Regions from separate parts of the Lysinibacillus sp. NPDC096418 genome, predicted to be linked through region 2. Evidence: predicted binding sites of a transcription regulator. Region 2 holds the regulator's gene; the other holds the start of a gene.
What was found. Region 2 encodes LexA, which represses DNA repair genes until DNA is damaged. Its sites were predicted from a motif close to CGAACATATGTTCG; they were not measured.
Positions count from the first base shown of each region.

Region 1: a site for LexA is predicted at 5,799-5,812, ahead of ruvA (Holliday junction branch migration protein RuvA). Genes of this name have one in related genera too.

Region 1 covers NZ_JBIWEY010000001.1:225,814-233,490, forward strand. The annotation lists gene ACIQZG_RS01055 (putative polysaccharide biosynthesis protein) at 1-593, shown strand, start outside; gene ACIQZG_RS01060 (DUF421 domain-containing protein) at 590-1,225, opposite strand; gene yajC (preprotein translocase subunit YajC) at 1,323-1,598, opposite strand; gene tgt (tRNA guanosine(34) transglycosylase Tgt) at 1,734-2,879, opposite strand; gene queA (tRNA preQ1(34) S-adenosylmethionine ribosyltransferase-isomerase QueA) at 3,054-4,094, opposite strand; gene ruvB (Holliday junction branch migration DNA helicase RuvB) at 4,113-5,117, opposite strand; gene ruvA (Holliday junction branch migration protein RuvA) at 5,136-5,756, opposite strand; gene ACIQZG_RS01090 (phosphotransferase) at 5,907-6,770, opposite strand; gene ACIQZG_RS01095 (LysM peptidoglycan-binding domain-containing protein) at 6,775-7,677, opposite strand, start outside.
Region 2 covers NZ_JBIWEY010000015.1:74,792-82,468, forward strand. The annotation lists gene ACIQZG_RS13070 (LCP family glycopolymer transferase) at 1-872, opposite strand, end outside; gene ACIQZG_RS13075 (hypothetical protein) at 1,110-1,538, opposite strand; gene tkt (transketolase) at 1,936-3,930, opposite strand; gene ACIQZG_RS13085 (DUF896 domain-containing protein) at 4,058-4,291, opposite strand; gene ACIQZG_RS13090 (YneB family resolvase-like protein) at 4,356-5,021, opposite strand; gene yneA (cell division suppressor protein YneA) at 5,018-5,332, opposite strand; gene lexA (transcriptional repressor LexA) at 5,500-6,117, shown strand; gene ACIQZG_RS13105 (gamma-glutamyl-gamma-aminobutyrate hydrolase family protein) at 6,180-6,899, opposite strand; gene ACIQZG_RS13110 (prepilin peptidase) at 6,915-7,677, opposite strand, start outside.

The DNA of each region.
Region 1 (7,677 bases), on a different contig from region 2:
CCCTTTTACAGGAGCGTGTTTCTGTTTCATTGCGCTTATCATCACTCGTTGGCTGTGTTGCAGCTACGTATTTTTTCATTCACGGCGACGAACTTGCCATGAGTTTATTTCATCTAGATGAAAACCGTGGTTATGTAAAAATTTTAGCCCCTATTTTTTATTTTTATTATATTCAAAGCCCGCTACATTCCATTTTGCAAGCCGTTGGTGAGGCAAGAGCTGCGATGATGAACTCCATTTACGGTGGGCTCGGTAAATTATTCGTCATGTTTGTACTTGCCTCACAACCTGGCATTCAAGAAAAAGGAGCAGTAATTGCCATTGGTTTTGGCGTTTTGCTTACATCATTCTTGCATATTGCTACTGTCCGTCAACGTAAAAACTTACGTGCTGGTTTCCGCATGTTTGTCGTGCCTTACAGTTGCTTCATCGCAGTTTGTATTGCCCAATATTTTATAATGCAAATCATGCCGTTACCATTTATCTTGAGTAGTTGTATTACGTTATTTTTACTATTTACGCTATTATTATTAGCAAATCAACTTCGTTTTTCCGATTTACGCTATATTCGCAAACTGTCAAAACGTAGTTAATGCTCTTTTAATTGGACATGTAGCTTATTTTCCTCCCATATACAAAAAAAGACGGTGCTAATATCTGTGATTTTTTGTTTTGCTAACTCTGCTAACAGCCAATCTACATCTTTGTGCAAAATCATTAAATGTCGTTCTTGTATATCTCCATCGACAACAAGGGGATAGACAAAGGCTTTTTCATCCTTCTTATAAACAGACAGATTACCAGATGGCTCTAAATAGGCATATGCAATCTCTGTGACAGAAGCGATGCCATTTTCCCGTAGTTGCTGACATAAATCGTCTAAATTATAACGTTGCTTACGCATTTCCTGTTCAAAAATCACGCCATCTCGTACAAGTAGTACAGGATCACCGTCGATTAAATCACGAATTTTTTTATTTTTCAATGACAGATAAGCGCTTAAGATTTGTATGATTAACAAGACAATCATCGGTAGAATCGAATCAAACAATGGACTTTCTAATTCATCAAGTGCAAATGATGCAACTTCTGCAATGATCACAAAAATTACTAAATCCATAACTGACAACTCACCAACTTCTCGTTTACCCATTAAACGAAAAATAATTAAGATCAGCACATATAAAAAACACGTCCGAAAAATAATAGTAATATAATCTTCCATACAGTCACCCCCTTACTATCAAGGTGACCTTACTCATCAATTTTTATACAAAAAAAGACTTACAACATGTCCATGCATATTGTAAGTCTCTTTATCATTATTTTTTTAATAAGTCGTCGTTTACAACACGGCCGATTGCTTGACGGTCGAATTTCACACGAATATTATCAGCAATACTTAATGTTACAACTGTATCTTCAATAGCTTCTACAACACCGTGTAAGCCACCAATTGTAATAATTTTATCTCCACGTTGTAGACTGCTTTGCATATTTTGAGTTTCCTGTTGTCTCTTTTTAGCAGGACGGATTAAAATAAACCACATCGCAACGAACATCAATAAAATTGGTAATAAACCTAATAATTGATCCACAGTTCTTACCCCCTTTCTAATTCTCACTTTTTTAGTATAGACCATTCTACCCTAAAAAAGCGATGCACAAGCACAAAAAATTTCTATTTTACATAACTTTTTACTAGCAAAGGTAAAATAATGCTCAATTTAAGCTTAAAAGTTCTTAGCATCCGGTTTGTTAAATCCATATTTTTCAAAGAATTCTTCACGGAAGTCGCCAAGACGGTCTTCACGAATCGCTTCACGCACTTGCTCCATTAATTTAAGAAGGAAGCGTAGATTATGATACGACGTTAAACGAAGGCCAAATGTCTCTTCTGTACGGATTAAATGACGTACATAAGCACGAGAATAGTTTTTGCATGTATAGCAATCGCAGTTTGGATCGATTGGACCAAAGTCACGTGCATACTTCGCATTTTTCACAACTAAGCGACCTTCAGATGTCATTAAAGTACCATTACGCGCAATACGTGTTGGTAATACACAGTCAAACATATCAATACCACGGATAGCTCCGTCAATAAGTGAGTCTGGTGAACCAACCCCCATTAAATAACGTGGTTTATCCGCAGGCATTAATGGCGCTGTGAATTCTAACACCCTATTCATAATATCTTTAGGCTCTCCTACTGATAAACCACCAATTGCATAGCCTGGGAAGTCAAGCTCTACTAATGCTTCAGCAGAACGACGTCGTAAATCTTCATATTCTCCACCCTGAATAATGCCAAATAAACCTTGATCTTCTGGACGAGCGTGTGCTTCTTTACAACGCTTTGCCCAACGAGTTGTACGATCTACCGATTTCAACATATATTCATGTGTAGCAGGATATGGCGGGCACTCATCAAATGCCATCATAATGTCAGAACCTAAATCATTTTGGATTTCCATCGCTTTTTCTGGACTTAGGAAAAGCTTGTCCCCATTTAAATGGTTTCTGAAATGGACGCCTTCTTCTTCAATTTTACGGAATTGGCTAAGCGAGAACACTTGGAAACCACCTGAATCCGTTAAAATTGGACGATCCCAGTTCATGAATTTATGCAGACCGCCCGCTTCTTTCACGATATCATTACCTGGACGTAGCCATAAATGATATGTGTTCGAAAGAATAATGCCGGCATTCATTTCTTTTAATTCTTCAGGAGACATCGTTTTAACTGTTGCTTGTGTCCCTACTGGCATAAACGCTGGAGTTTCAAATGAACCGTGCGGTGTATGCACGATACCAAGGCGTGCTCCTGTTTGCTTACATGTATGAAGTAGTTCATAACGAATTGCTGGTTGTGTCATAAAATAAAAATCCTCTCTTATCTTGAGTAAAAACAGTACTCCGATTTGTTTCGTTTGTTATTTCCGCTCTACAACATGGTCTGTATTTGACAGTACATTCCACTACAGGCGGCCGCTTTCCGTTCCATGTACTTACATAGTAATTACATCAAGAACATATTTTGGCGTAGAGCCTTACTTTTTTGGTCGAATAAACATTGCATCACCGAAGCTAAAGAAGCGATATTTTTCTGCAACTGCTTGGTTGTATGCACTTAAAATAGTCTCTTGTGTCGCTAATGTACTCACAAGCATTACAAGTGTTGATTTTGGTAAATGAAAATTTGTGATTAAACCATCTACGACTGAGAATTCATAGCCTGGATAAATGAAGATAGAAGTCCAACCTTGCTCAGCACGTATTTCGCCATTATATTTTGAGCCGATTGTTTCTAATGTGCGCGTTGAAGTTGTACCAACTGCCACGACATTGCCGCCGTTTGCTTTGACACGATTTATGACCTCGGCTGCTTCTTCCGTCACACTATAAAACTCGGAATGCATTTCGTGGTTTTCAATGGAGTCTACACTTACTGGACGGAATGTTCCAAGTCCAACATGTAGTGTGATGAATACAATCTCTACACCTTTTGCTTTAACTTGTTCTAATAATTCTTCTGTGAAATGAAGACCAGCTGTTGGTGCTGCAGCAGAACCTCGCTCTTTAGCATATACGGTTTGATAGCGATCTTGGTCATCTAACTTTTCACGAATATACGGAGGCAGTGGCATTTCACCAAGCTGCTCTAAAATTTCATAGAAAATACCGTCATACTTAAATTCGAACAGGCGTCCACCATGATCTAATTCGCCCGTACAAGTGGCAGTCAGTAAACCTTCACCGAACGTAACCACAGTGCCTAATTTTACACGTTTTGCAGGCTTCACAAGTGTTTCCCATTCATCTGTACCAGCTGTTTGTTTTAACAGCAGGACTTCAATATGTGCACCTGTTTCCTCTTTTACGCCCATTAAACGGGCAGGTAAAACACGTGTATCATTTAGCACTAAGCAGTCTCCTGCATTTAGCTCATCTAAAATATGCGCAAATTTGTGGTGCTCCACTTTTTTTGAACCGGGTGTCACCACCATTAAGCGACTGGCAGTACGGTCCACAAGTGGTGTTTGCGCAATTAGTTCCTCTGGTAATTCAAAATCAAAATCTTCTACACGCATTGTAAATACTTCCTTCTTTTATGTTTGTTGAGGATACTCATATCCAAAATGTTCGTAGGCAAGATGCGTAGCTACGCGTCCCCTTGGCGTACGCTGGATTAAACCAATTTGCATTAAATATGGCTCGTACACATCCTCAATTGTCACACGCTCTTCACCAATAGATGCAGCTAATGTATCTAAACCTACAGGACCGCCTTGGAAGCGCTCAATCATATTGGTTACAAGCTTATGGTCAATATGGTCGAGTCCTCTTGGATCAACTTGTAACAGTTCGAGTGCTTGTTTAGCAAGTCCATCAGTAATCATACCATCTCCGAGAACTTGTGCATAATCTCGTACTCGTTTCAATAAACGATTTGCAATACGTGGAGTCCCACGGGAACGTCTCGCCATTTCACCAGCAGCTACCTGCTCAATTTCAACATCAAATAAATGCGCACTGCGCACAACAATTTCAGCGAGTGAAGCATCATCATAATACTCTAAACGCAAAAGCACACCAAATCGATCTCGTAGTGGTGCTGATAAAGCCCCAGCTCTCGTTGTTGCTCCAACTAGTGTGAACGGTGGTAAATCTAATCGAACCGAACGCGCTTCAGGGCCTTTTCCAACGACGATATCTAGACAGAAATCTTCCATAGCTGGATACAATACTTCCTCAATTGCACGAGGCAAACGATGGATTTCATCGATAAATAACACATCTCCTGGTTCAAGCGAGCTTAAAATTGCCGCTAAATCCCCAGGTCGCTCAATCGCTGGTCCACTCGTCATGCGCACATTAACATTCATTTCATTAGCAATTACAGCAGCGAGCGTCGTCTTACCAAGCCCAGGAGGACCATATAAGAGCACATGATCTAAACTTTCCTGACGAAGCTTTGCCGCCTCAATGAAAATTTGAAGATTTTCTTTTACTTTATGTTGTCCAATATACTGCGATAAACGCTGTGGACGTAAAGATAATTCAAATTGCTCATCAAAAGTGCCCGCTTCACCATTTATTAATCGTTCCGACATGAGCTCACCCTCCTTTCATTATGTCAATTTCAATAATAATTGTAATGCCTGCTTCATATACGCATCTGTCGTTTGCAGACTGTCATTTTCCTCAAGGCGCGGACGAATTTTTTCAAGTTCTTTTTCAGAATATCCGAGTGCCATTAATGCTAATAATGCTTCTTCAAGTTCATGTTTATGTGGGTTGACGCCGAATAATGGCAATTCATCCTCCATACTTGGTAATTCAATTGTATCTAGAAGTGAGCCTAGCTTGCCTTTTAAATCAAGGATCATTTGACGCGCAGTCTTCTTCCCAACACCTGGGAACTTCACTAAGAACGGCTCATCCTCACGTTCAATCGCACTAATCACTTGTTGCGGATTGCCTGTCGCTAATATGGCTAGCGCTCCCTTAGGTCCAATACCTGACACTAAAATGAGCTTACGGAATAGCTCACGCTGATCCAAATTAGGAAAACCGTATAAAAGTTGTGCATCCTCACGCACATGCAAATGGACATAGATTTGCTGCTCTGTTGCACTCATACGAAAAGCAAATGGATTCGGGGTATTTAACTGCCATCCAATCCCTTGTTGCTCCAATACAATATATTCAGGCGTAATACGTGTTACTTGTCCTTTTAAATAATCATACATGTAAAATCCCTCACATTCATCGTTATCGATTATAGCATATAGCGAACGAATGCTCGACAAAAAGAAAAGGTAAAAGTCCACCTTTTGCAACCAACGGGAAAAAGAATGACCGCCATATTAACGGTCATTCTCAGCTTTTTTGATATGTTATTATGTCTCTACAAATCTATCACTATCGTACCACAATCTTGGCCAATATGTGAGCGCACGTTTCGTAAATGGTAGTAAATAATCTAAAAATACCATTTGTTGATTTAGTGGTAAATCCAGCACATACAACCACTCACGTAATAGCTCATTCGGAAATTTTAATCGATGTAGTTTTCTTTTATCTAAACGCTTAAGTTGTGGTAATTCAACAATTAGTTTTTCTAAATCATAATCCACTGCCGGTAACACCCGATGCAACCATAAGACATATTCGTCATCTGCCTCACCTATATGAGCCAAATCAAAATCTATAAAGCGCAGTTTCCCATCTGTGCACCAAAGAAAATTATGATGAACCACATCTCCATGCAAAAGTGTTAAATCATTTTCCTCTACATCTTCCATTTCAATTAATCGTAGCGATTTTTCACTATATTTAAGTATTTGTGCAACTTCCTCTTTCGTTAAAAATGCACGTATCTCATTGCGTCGACTTTTAAAGCGCATCAAACGCATTTGCCATTTTAATAGTTGTGAGTGTTGGTGCAATCCCTGCACTTGCTGCCAAGCAATTTTTTTAGACGAATCATGCAATGATATTAATAAATCAAGCGATTGCTGTCGATCCTTTTTCTTCGAGAAATCTGCGCTATGGCTTCCTTCTTGCCACAATTGTACAATAAGTTGTTCATCATCACTTGGTACTAACGGTAATGCAAGCGAAGGCTCAAAATGAGCTAGCTGTTGATGAATTGTTCTTACTTTTTCAGCAACTTCTAATTGCTTCGCTCTTTTCACAAAATAATAATTAGACTCATATTTATACTTCCAAATATTAGGTTTTAATTCTTCGACGATATACACGATCTCACCATCGATAAGGCGTCATCCCACCAGGGAAAAATTGAGGTGGCGTCCATGGCGCAAATGGTGGGCATGGCGGTTGACAGTGGCATTGATCAAATTGCCAATTTGGCATCATCGGTGGTGGCATTTCACAAGGCTGTTCCATTTGGTGATGGTGCTGATGGTGTTTTACATTAAATAAAGAAGAAAATGAGCTCGATTCTCGGTATTGACCAGCTCCAGCTATATCATAGGCGGGCATTTGGCATGCCGCCTCTTGTTGCGGCATAGGCATCGAACATGGCATCTCTTGTGGCTGCATTGGCATCTGCATCTGTGGCATTTGCATCTGCGGCATTGGCCAGAACATCTGATGGTGCATTGGTTGGTGACAACTCGAACAATGTGGCATCATGTGCATTTGCGGTTGGTGGCAACTCGAACAATGTGGCATCATGTGCATTTGCGGTTGATGGCAACTCGGACAATGTGGTATCTGTGGCATTACAGGCATTTGTGGCATGATATTCATTGGTGGTGGAGGTGCTGGTTGAGGTGCTGGTGTTGGTGGAGGTGCTGGCGCTGGTTGGGGCGCTGGTGTGTGTATCTGGATTGGTGGTAAAGCCGGCTGTTCCATTTGTGGCATAACTAATTGCTGATTCCAATTCATCTCTAAAGGCGGTTGCATCCACATCTGTGGTTGTTGCATAGGCATTGGCATTGGGAACGGTATCGGAATCATTTGAGGCGCTGGTGGAGGCAGAGGTCTTGCCTCCTCCTTTTTAACACTTTCCTTTACATGATGCGTCGGTTGAACAGGTGCTTCTTTTACATGATGCGTTGGTTGAGCAGGTGCTTCTTTTACATGATGCATTGGTTGAGCAGGTGTTGCTTTGTGTATTTTTTCAGGCAAAATAATCTCCAT
Region 2 (7,677 bases):
CAATACTTACCGATTGTTTGTCCAACACCATTCTCGAATTGCAATTGATCGATCTTTCCATCCAATTTACCATACAATTTTTGTAAGTCCATTAATTGGGACGCAGTAAAATTCATTTTCACATTATCCCCTAAGACCTTAAATATATCATTTAGTTGCAGTAATATTTTGGGATTCTTCGCTTCAGCGAGCAAGGCTTCTAACAATTGCTTTTGTCTTACCTGTCTGCCAAAATCCCCTCTTGGATCTCCATATCGAATTCTTGAAAACACAAGTGCTTCTTCCCCGTTTATAGTCATTTCACCTTTTGGAAAAGTATATTTACCGTGAGCTAAATCTAAATCATTTTTTATTTTAATGCCATTCACGACATCAATTATGGATAAGAACCCCTCCATGTTAACAGCAACATAATAATTGATAGGAATCGACAGTAAATGCTCTACTGTATTAATCGTCATCGAGGTCCCTCCACGCGTATAGGCATGGTTGATTTTTTCTACCGTATCATTGCCGATTATATCTACACGTGCATCTCTTGGAATGCTAAGCATTTTAATAGTACCTAAATCCGGATTTACTGTAGCCACTATCATAGTATCCGTTCGCCCATTATCATTTTTACGTTCATCAATCCCTAGCAATAACACGGAAAAAGGCTCTAAGTGAAGTGCTTGGTCCGAGGTTGCCATGTTAGCCGCTCCCTCTATTTCCTCTGATCCATTCATCCTCACCATCGCTTTGTTAAAAGAATAATAATTTGCACCTGCCCAAGCGATTCCGATAAGGAAAACAAATAATACACCTAATAAAATTCTTTTCTTCGTTCTTGATTTTTTTCTCTTCGCTGTTCGCGTTATATTATTATCCATATATATCACTTCCCTAGAATATTTTTTAAGTAAGCTCTTTTTCTAAATATGTATTTGACCAAACATTCCATTTCAAGCATGAGCAGAGCCCACTAGAATTGCCACACCTTACGTTCTATGTATTTTTTTATCAATATCTAATATAATTTGGTGGAACACTAACAAATATAACGTAATTCACAAAAAATAGTTTCCATTCCGAAGTCGTATTTCTATATAGGCCCATTCCGATTCTTCTTAATCCGACTCTGATAAAGCCTCCGCAGCACCTGTAATGTCAAATGGAGTATTATTGTTTATAAATCCTATTAGTTTCAACATAGGGCTATCAACATCCACTTTCTCTAAATGAACTGTTTCCAGGTTTGCTACAAAAGTAAAGTTTATTGATTGGCCATGTTCTAACTTCGCATTATTTTCTAAAGGCAAGCCAATAATCGAAAAATCATTGCTTTTAGATCCATTCTCTAGAACAATTGGATAGCTAAGATATAAGTTTAGATACTCTAAAGGAACTTCCGAATTATTTGTAACTTTAATTGAATATGTTTTAGTTTCGATTTCTGCAATTGTCTCAACTAAAAAATTACTGAAATCAATTTTTTTCGGATCAAACTTTTCTAATACTTGCTCTTCATTAGACTTACAAGCTATCAACAAACCCACAGATACTGGTAGAATTTTAGTTTTTTCATTTCTTCTCCTCTTCATTTTAAATAATCTACAAATCTCATTGTAAATTAATTGGTAAACAAATCAATGCCTTTTTAGACAATAGTACATGTCATTTTCAAAAAAGTATCATCCGTACTTTGTCTGCTCTTTTCTAGCTTTTCTGTGATTGTCTCCGGACAATTACTTTGGTTTAGTGCTATTATTATCGACGAGTTAAATCTTGGAGGAAGTTCAACTGACACTTATATTTTTTAGGTATAGTTATAACCCAATGTGCTGTAGTATATATTGCTTTTATAAAAGCAAACAAGAACAAAAAAATACCGCACCGCTCTATAGAGGACTAATCCTCCTAGAGCATTGCGGTATTTTAATTAAGTTTTAAAAATTATAGAGCTTTCACTTTTGCTACAACGTTTTCAACTGTGAAGCCGTATTTTTCCATTACTAGTTCACCTGGTGCAGATGCGCCGAACTTGTCAATCGCAAGTACATCACCTTCGAAACCAGTGTATTTATGCCAGCCGAATGAAGATCCCATTTCGATAGCAAGACGTTTTGTTACAGCTTTTGGAAGAACTGATTCTTTGTAAGCTGCGTCTTGTTGCTCGAAGCGATCCATTGCAGGCATAGATACTACTGCTACGTCAATACCTTCAGCTTTTAATGCTTTTTGCGCTTCAACAGCTAAAGATACTTCAGAACCAGCAGCAATAATTAATGCATCAGCGACTTCTTTAGAGGCTGGTGATACTGTGTAAGCACCTTTTTTAACGCCTTCACGTACAGTTTCGATAGGCGCGTCAAGTACTGGTAAGTTTTGACGTGATAATACTAAAACAGTTGGAGTTTTTTCAGAAGATACTGCTAGCTCCCAAGCTACTGAAGATTCGTTCGCATCAGCTGGACGAATTACAGAAAGGTTTGGCATTGCACGTAATGAAGCTAAATGTTCAATTGGTTCATGTGTCGGACCATCTTCCCCAACAGCGATTGAGTCATGTGTAAATACATAAGTAACAGGTAGACCCATTAATGCAGAAAGACGTACAGCTGGACGAACATAGTCAGAGAATACGAAGAAAGTACCACCGAATACGTTTACGCCACCGTGAAGCGCCATACCGTTCATTGCTGCACCCATTGCGAATTCACGAACACCAAACCAAATATTACGGCCTGCATAATTGTCCGCTGAGAAATCGCCAGCGTCCTTCATTGTTGTTTTGTTTGAACCAGCAAGGTCCGCACTACCACCGAAGAATGAAGGTGTTTTCTTAGCTAACGCATTGATTGCTTCACCTGAAGAATTACGAGTTGCAACAGATTTACCTACTTCATAAACAGGTAATTCTGAAGCGAAATCTTCTGGTAATTTACCGTTCATTGCTTTTTCGAATTGTGCAGCTAATTCTGGGAATTCAGCTTTATAAGCTTCGAATAATTCGTTCCATGCACCTTCAGGCCCAGCACCTTGTTCTTGTGCTGCTGCGTTGAATGTGTCATACACTTCTGCAGGAATTTGGAATGGTTCGTGTGGCCACTCATAAGCTGCTTTTGTTAATAACACTTCGTCGTTACCAAGTGGTGCACCGTGTGAATCAGATTTACCAGATTTGTTTGGTGAACCGAAACCAATTACTGTTTTTACTTCGATCAGTGTTGGTTTACCAATAGATTTTTTCGCTTCTTCGATTGTAGCGTTAATTGCTGCTGTATCATTACCGTCAGCTACTTTTAAGTAGTTCCAGCCGTATGACTCGAAGCGTTTTTGAACGTTTTCAGAGAATGATTTTTCTAAATCACCATCTAAAGAGATATCATTTGAATCGTAAAGAACGATTAATTTTTCTAATTTTAAGTGACCAGCTAAAGAAATTGCCTCAGCTGCTACACCTTCCATTAAGTCACCGTCGCCGCATAGTGCGTATGTGTAGTGATCTACAATGTCATAGCCTGGTTTGTTATAAGTTGCAGCTAAATGACGTTCAGCCATAGCCATACCAACTGACATAGCAATCCCTTGACCTAAAGGACCAGTAGTGGCTTCAACACCAACTGTATGACCGTACTCAGGATGTCCTGGAGTTAATGAATCCCATTGACGGAAGTTCTTAATTTCCTCCATTGGTAAGCCATAGCCACCAAGGTGAAGTAAGCTGTATAAAAGCATTGAACCGTGACCTGCTGAAAGTACGAAACGGTCGCGGTTAGTCCATTTTGGATTAGCTGGATTGTGGCGAAGTTGTTTCGTCCATAGCGTGTAAGCCATTGGTGCAGCCCCCATTGGTAAACCTGGGTGACCTGAATTTGCTTTTTCAATTGCATCGATTGACAATGTTCGGATAGCATTAATCGCTAGTTGATCCGCATGTTGAGTCATGATATTGTGACATCCTTTCTCGTCCTAGATATTGTACTTTTACAGTTTAGTCAAGATTCCATAAGAAAACAATGCTTTTGTAATACTACGTAAGATTTATGAAATACTAAATCAAAAAAACGTCACATTAATTCAAGAATTTATTCTTTTTGGCTTGCTTTACCTTTTCTGGCGTTACATCATTTCCTTCTGCATCCACAATTTTCACATTTTCGATTGTATCACGCATTGTTGCACGGAAGGTGTCTAAATATTCTTTACGAAGTGCTGAACGTTCCTTCGCCTCTGCTTCTGTTAGATTTCCTGCTTTTGCCTTTGCTGATAATTCATTGATACGATTAATTTTTTCTTTCGATAACATTATTCCACACCTCTTTCGTACTTATACTACTACAAAAGTATGCAAAAAAGATTAGAAGAGCAAATTATTTGCCTTCTAATCTTTCTTGGTGTTCTTGGAATCTTCGATGTACAGTAGCTTTACTGACATTAAAGCCTAAACCTCTAAGCGTTGTTGCAATTTCTTGAAAAGTAAAGCCTTTGTTACGAAGCTGGATAATCTCTTCAATCGGTACTTCTTTTCGCTCTTGTCCATATGCATTTCCACGATTCGTTAGATTTTTTTCAGGGCGGTAACCGTTTTCGACTGCACGGCGCATACCGCGGCGGATTTTTGCATTATGAATTTTGCGCTGATACTCTTCTACAATCGCTAATATTTCTAGTAACATCGTGTCCATTTCATTTAGCTGAACTGGTCCTGAATCTTCCACCGAAAAAACATCTGTTTCCGTTTTTTGCAATAAATGAAGGACTGCCATACGCGCATTACCACGGCCTAAACGTGTTTCATCTTGAACGAAAAGAGCATTCACGCCTTCTTCTTTTATAAAATCTAGCATTTCAAGGAGTCCTTCTCGCTCAACATCATAGCCACTATGCTTGTCTTTGAAGACACCTTTTATACTGTAACCTTGATTTTTTGCGTAGCTTACAAGTTCATCTTCTTGTCGCTCAAGTGATGAGCTTTGCGTCTCTTTTTCAGTACTAACACGGCAATAGACAACAGCCGATTGTTTTTCATTCATCATTGTTCATTTCTCGCAATTTCTATTGTATTGATGGGTTTAGCTTGCTCGCCAACTACTGGAATAACTAATGACTTTCCTGCCACGATTTTCGAATCTGTTAATTCATTTTTTAGCTTCACGATTTGTATCCACTCATCAGTAGCCATTTTACCACGATGTAGTTCACCTAACGACCATAAACTATCGCCATGTTTGATATCAATTTCTTTATATGTAATTTCTCCAGGATCAGTTATTAAGAGATATCCTGCAAATAATACGCAAGCTCCTAGTAAAATTGAAATATGTATGTTTTTTTTCATCCAACTCATTATCAATTTCCCCTTTTAGAATGTTTGTTCGGAATGTATGTTCTCATAATAAAACGAACAAACGTTTTTGTCAAACACTTTTCGAACCTATGTTTGCATACGTGTTCGCATTCTGCTATACTATTTAATAAGGAAAACGAGTACATAAAGTTAAAGAGGTGAGCATTATGAAAAAAGTTTCGAAAAGGCAAGAGGACATTTTAGCATTCATCAAAGAAGAGGTTCGTGCAAAAGGTTATCCACCATCTGTACGTGAGATTGGAGAAGCTGTAGGACTTGCTTCTAGCTCGACTGTGCATGGTCATTTAGCACGTTTAGAGCAAAAAGGCTTAATTCGCCGTGACCCAACAAAACCACGTGCGATCGAAATCCTAGAGCCTGAAGATACCATTCAAAAGCAAAGTGTCATTCACGTGCCTTTAGTTGGTAAAGTAACGGCAGGTTCACCAATTACCGCGATTGAGAATATCGAGGAATACTTCCCATTACCAGACACATACGGTACTAGTGAGGATCAACTATTCATGCTAGAAATTATGGGTGAATCCATGATTGAGGCAGGGATTTTGGACGGGGATTTAGTCATTGTAAAGCAAAAGTCAACAGCGAATAATGGTGACATTGTTGTAGCGATGACAGAAGAAGATGAAGCAACAGTTAAACGCTTCTACAAAGAAAAAACGCATTTCCGCTTACAACCTGAAAACGCTACGATGGAACCGATTATTGTGGACCAAGTTTCGATTTTAGGACAAGTAGTTGGTCTTTATCGCCGCGTACAATAGTAAAAGTTAAAGCTGCCCTACCAGTCTAAATCTGACTGTATTGGACAGCTTTTCTATTATTATTATTTTGTTTTATATGCCTTACTAGCCTCGACAAATGCTTTAAATAGCTGTTTCGCCGCTTCATTTCCCGCAATTGCTAGTTCCTCAGGGTGCCACTGAACGCCTAAACAAAAAGGTAATGCTTCATGCGCTACAGCCTCGATTATGCCATCACTCGACGTTGCAACAACATTCAATGACTCAGCCAGCACATTGATTGCCTGGTGATGATACGAATTAACAGCAAGCTGCTTTTGTTCAATAATTTTCATTAATAAATTACCTTCGTCAATATTTACATAATGTGTTGCAACACCTCTAGCTGCTTGTTGTGCATGCTTTAATAATTTATTACTTTGAACTTCCGAATCGATATCCTGATATAATGTACCCCCAAGTGCGACATTAAGTAATTGAATACCTCGGCAAATTCCGAAGATTGGCATTTCTCTCTCGATAGCTCTATTTGTCAATGCAAGCTCAACCATATCGCGTTCAGGATAAATTTGCCCTAATTTCGGAGACGGTTCTGCACCAAAATAGAATGGATGCACATCATGACCACCCGAAAGTAATAACCCATCTGCTATAGATAAAACCTGCGAGACATCCTCATCAACACCAAATGGCACTATGATTGGTATCCCGCCTGCTTCTAGTATACTCTTACTATATGCCGCATTTAAACGTGAAGATAAATCATCCTCCGCACAAGCGGTAATTGCAATTACCGGTTTCAAAATTTCATTCCCCCATTAAAAAATTTCAACTTTCTTCCATAATATAAAGTACCACTCATAAATCTTATCGCCATAGAAATACACAATAATCGCCGCAAGGGCAATCGATGGACCAAATGGCACATGCTTTTGTTTCTCTTGTTCCCGTACACGTAGAATCATAATGCCCACAAATATACCAATCACAGCTGCTAAAAACAGCGTCAATAGAGAATCTATCGTGCCTAGCACGAGCCCGATTAAAAAGAATAACTTAATATCGCCCCCACCCATACCACCACGTGACAACACAGCAATGCTATATAATATGCCAAATCCTACAACAGCACCTAGTAAACTATCCCACCAAGGCGTTAAAGGAGATAAAATCCGCCCGACGATGAATAGCGGCAAAAAGAAAATCAGCACTTTATCAGAAATCAACATGTACGAAATATCCGATATAACAATGATGACAAGTAGTGAAATAAATAGCAATGCCATCAAAAACTCCACATTAAATCCAAGTTGCCAATAAGCAAAAACAAATAACCCGCCTGTGATAAGCTCCATTAACGGATAAATCCATGAGATTTTGTGCCCACAACCACGACACTTCCCGCCTAACAATAAAAACGACAACACCGGTACTAAATCTAGTAGCTTCAGCTGACGTTGACATATCGTACAATGTGAAGGTGGCGATACAATTGACTCCTTCATCGGTACACGTAAGCCAACTACATTAAAAAACGAACCAAAGACTAGTCCAAATACAAAAATCAAACTACTAATTAGC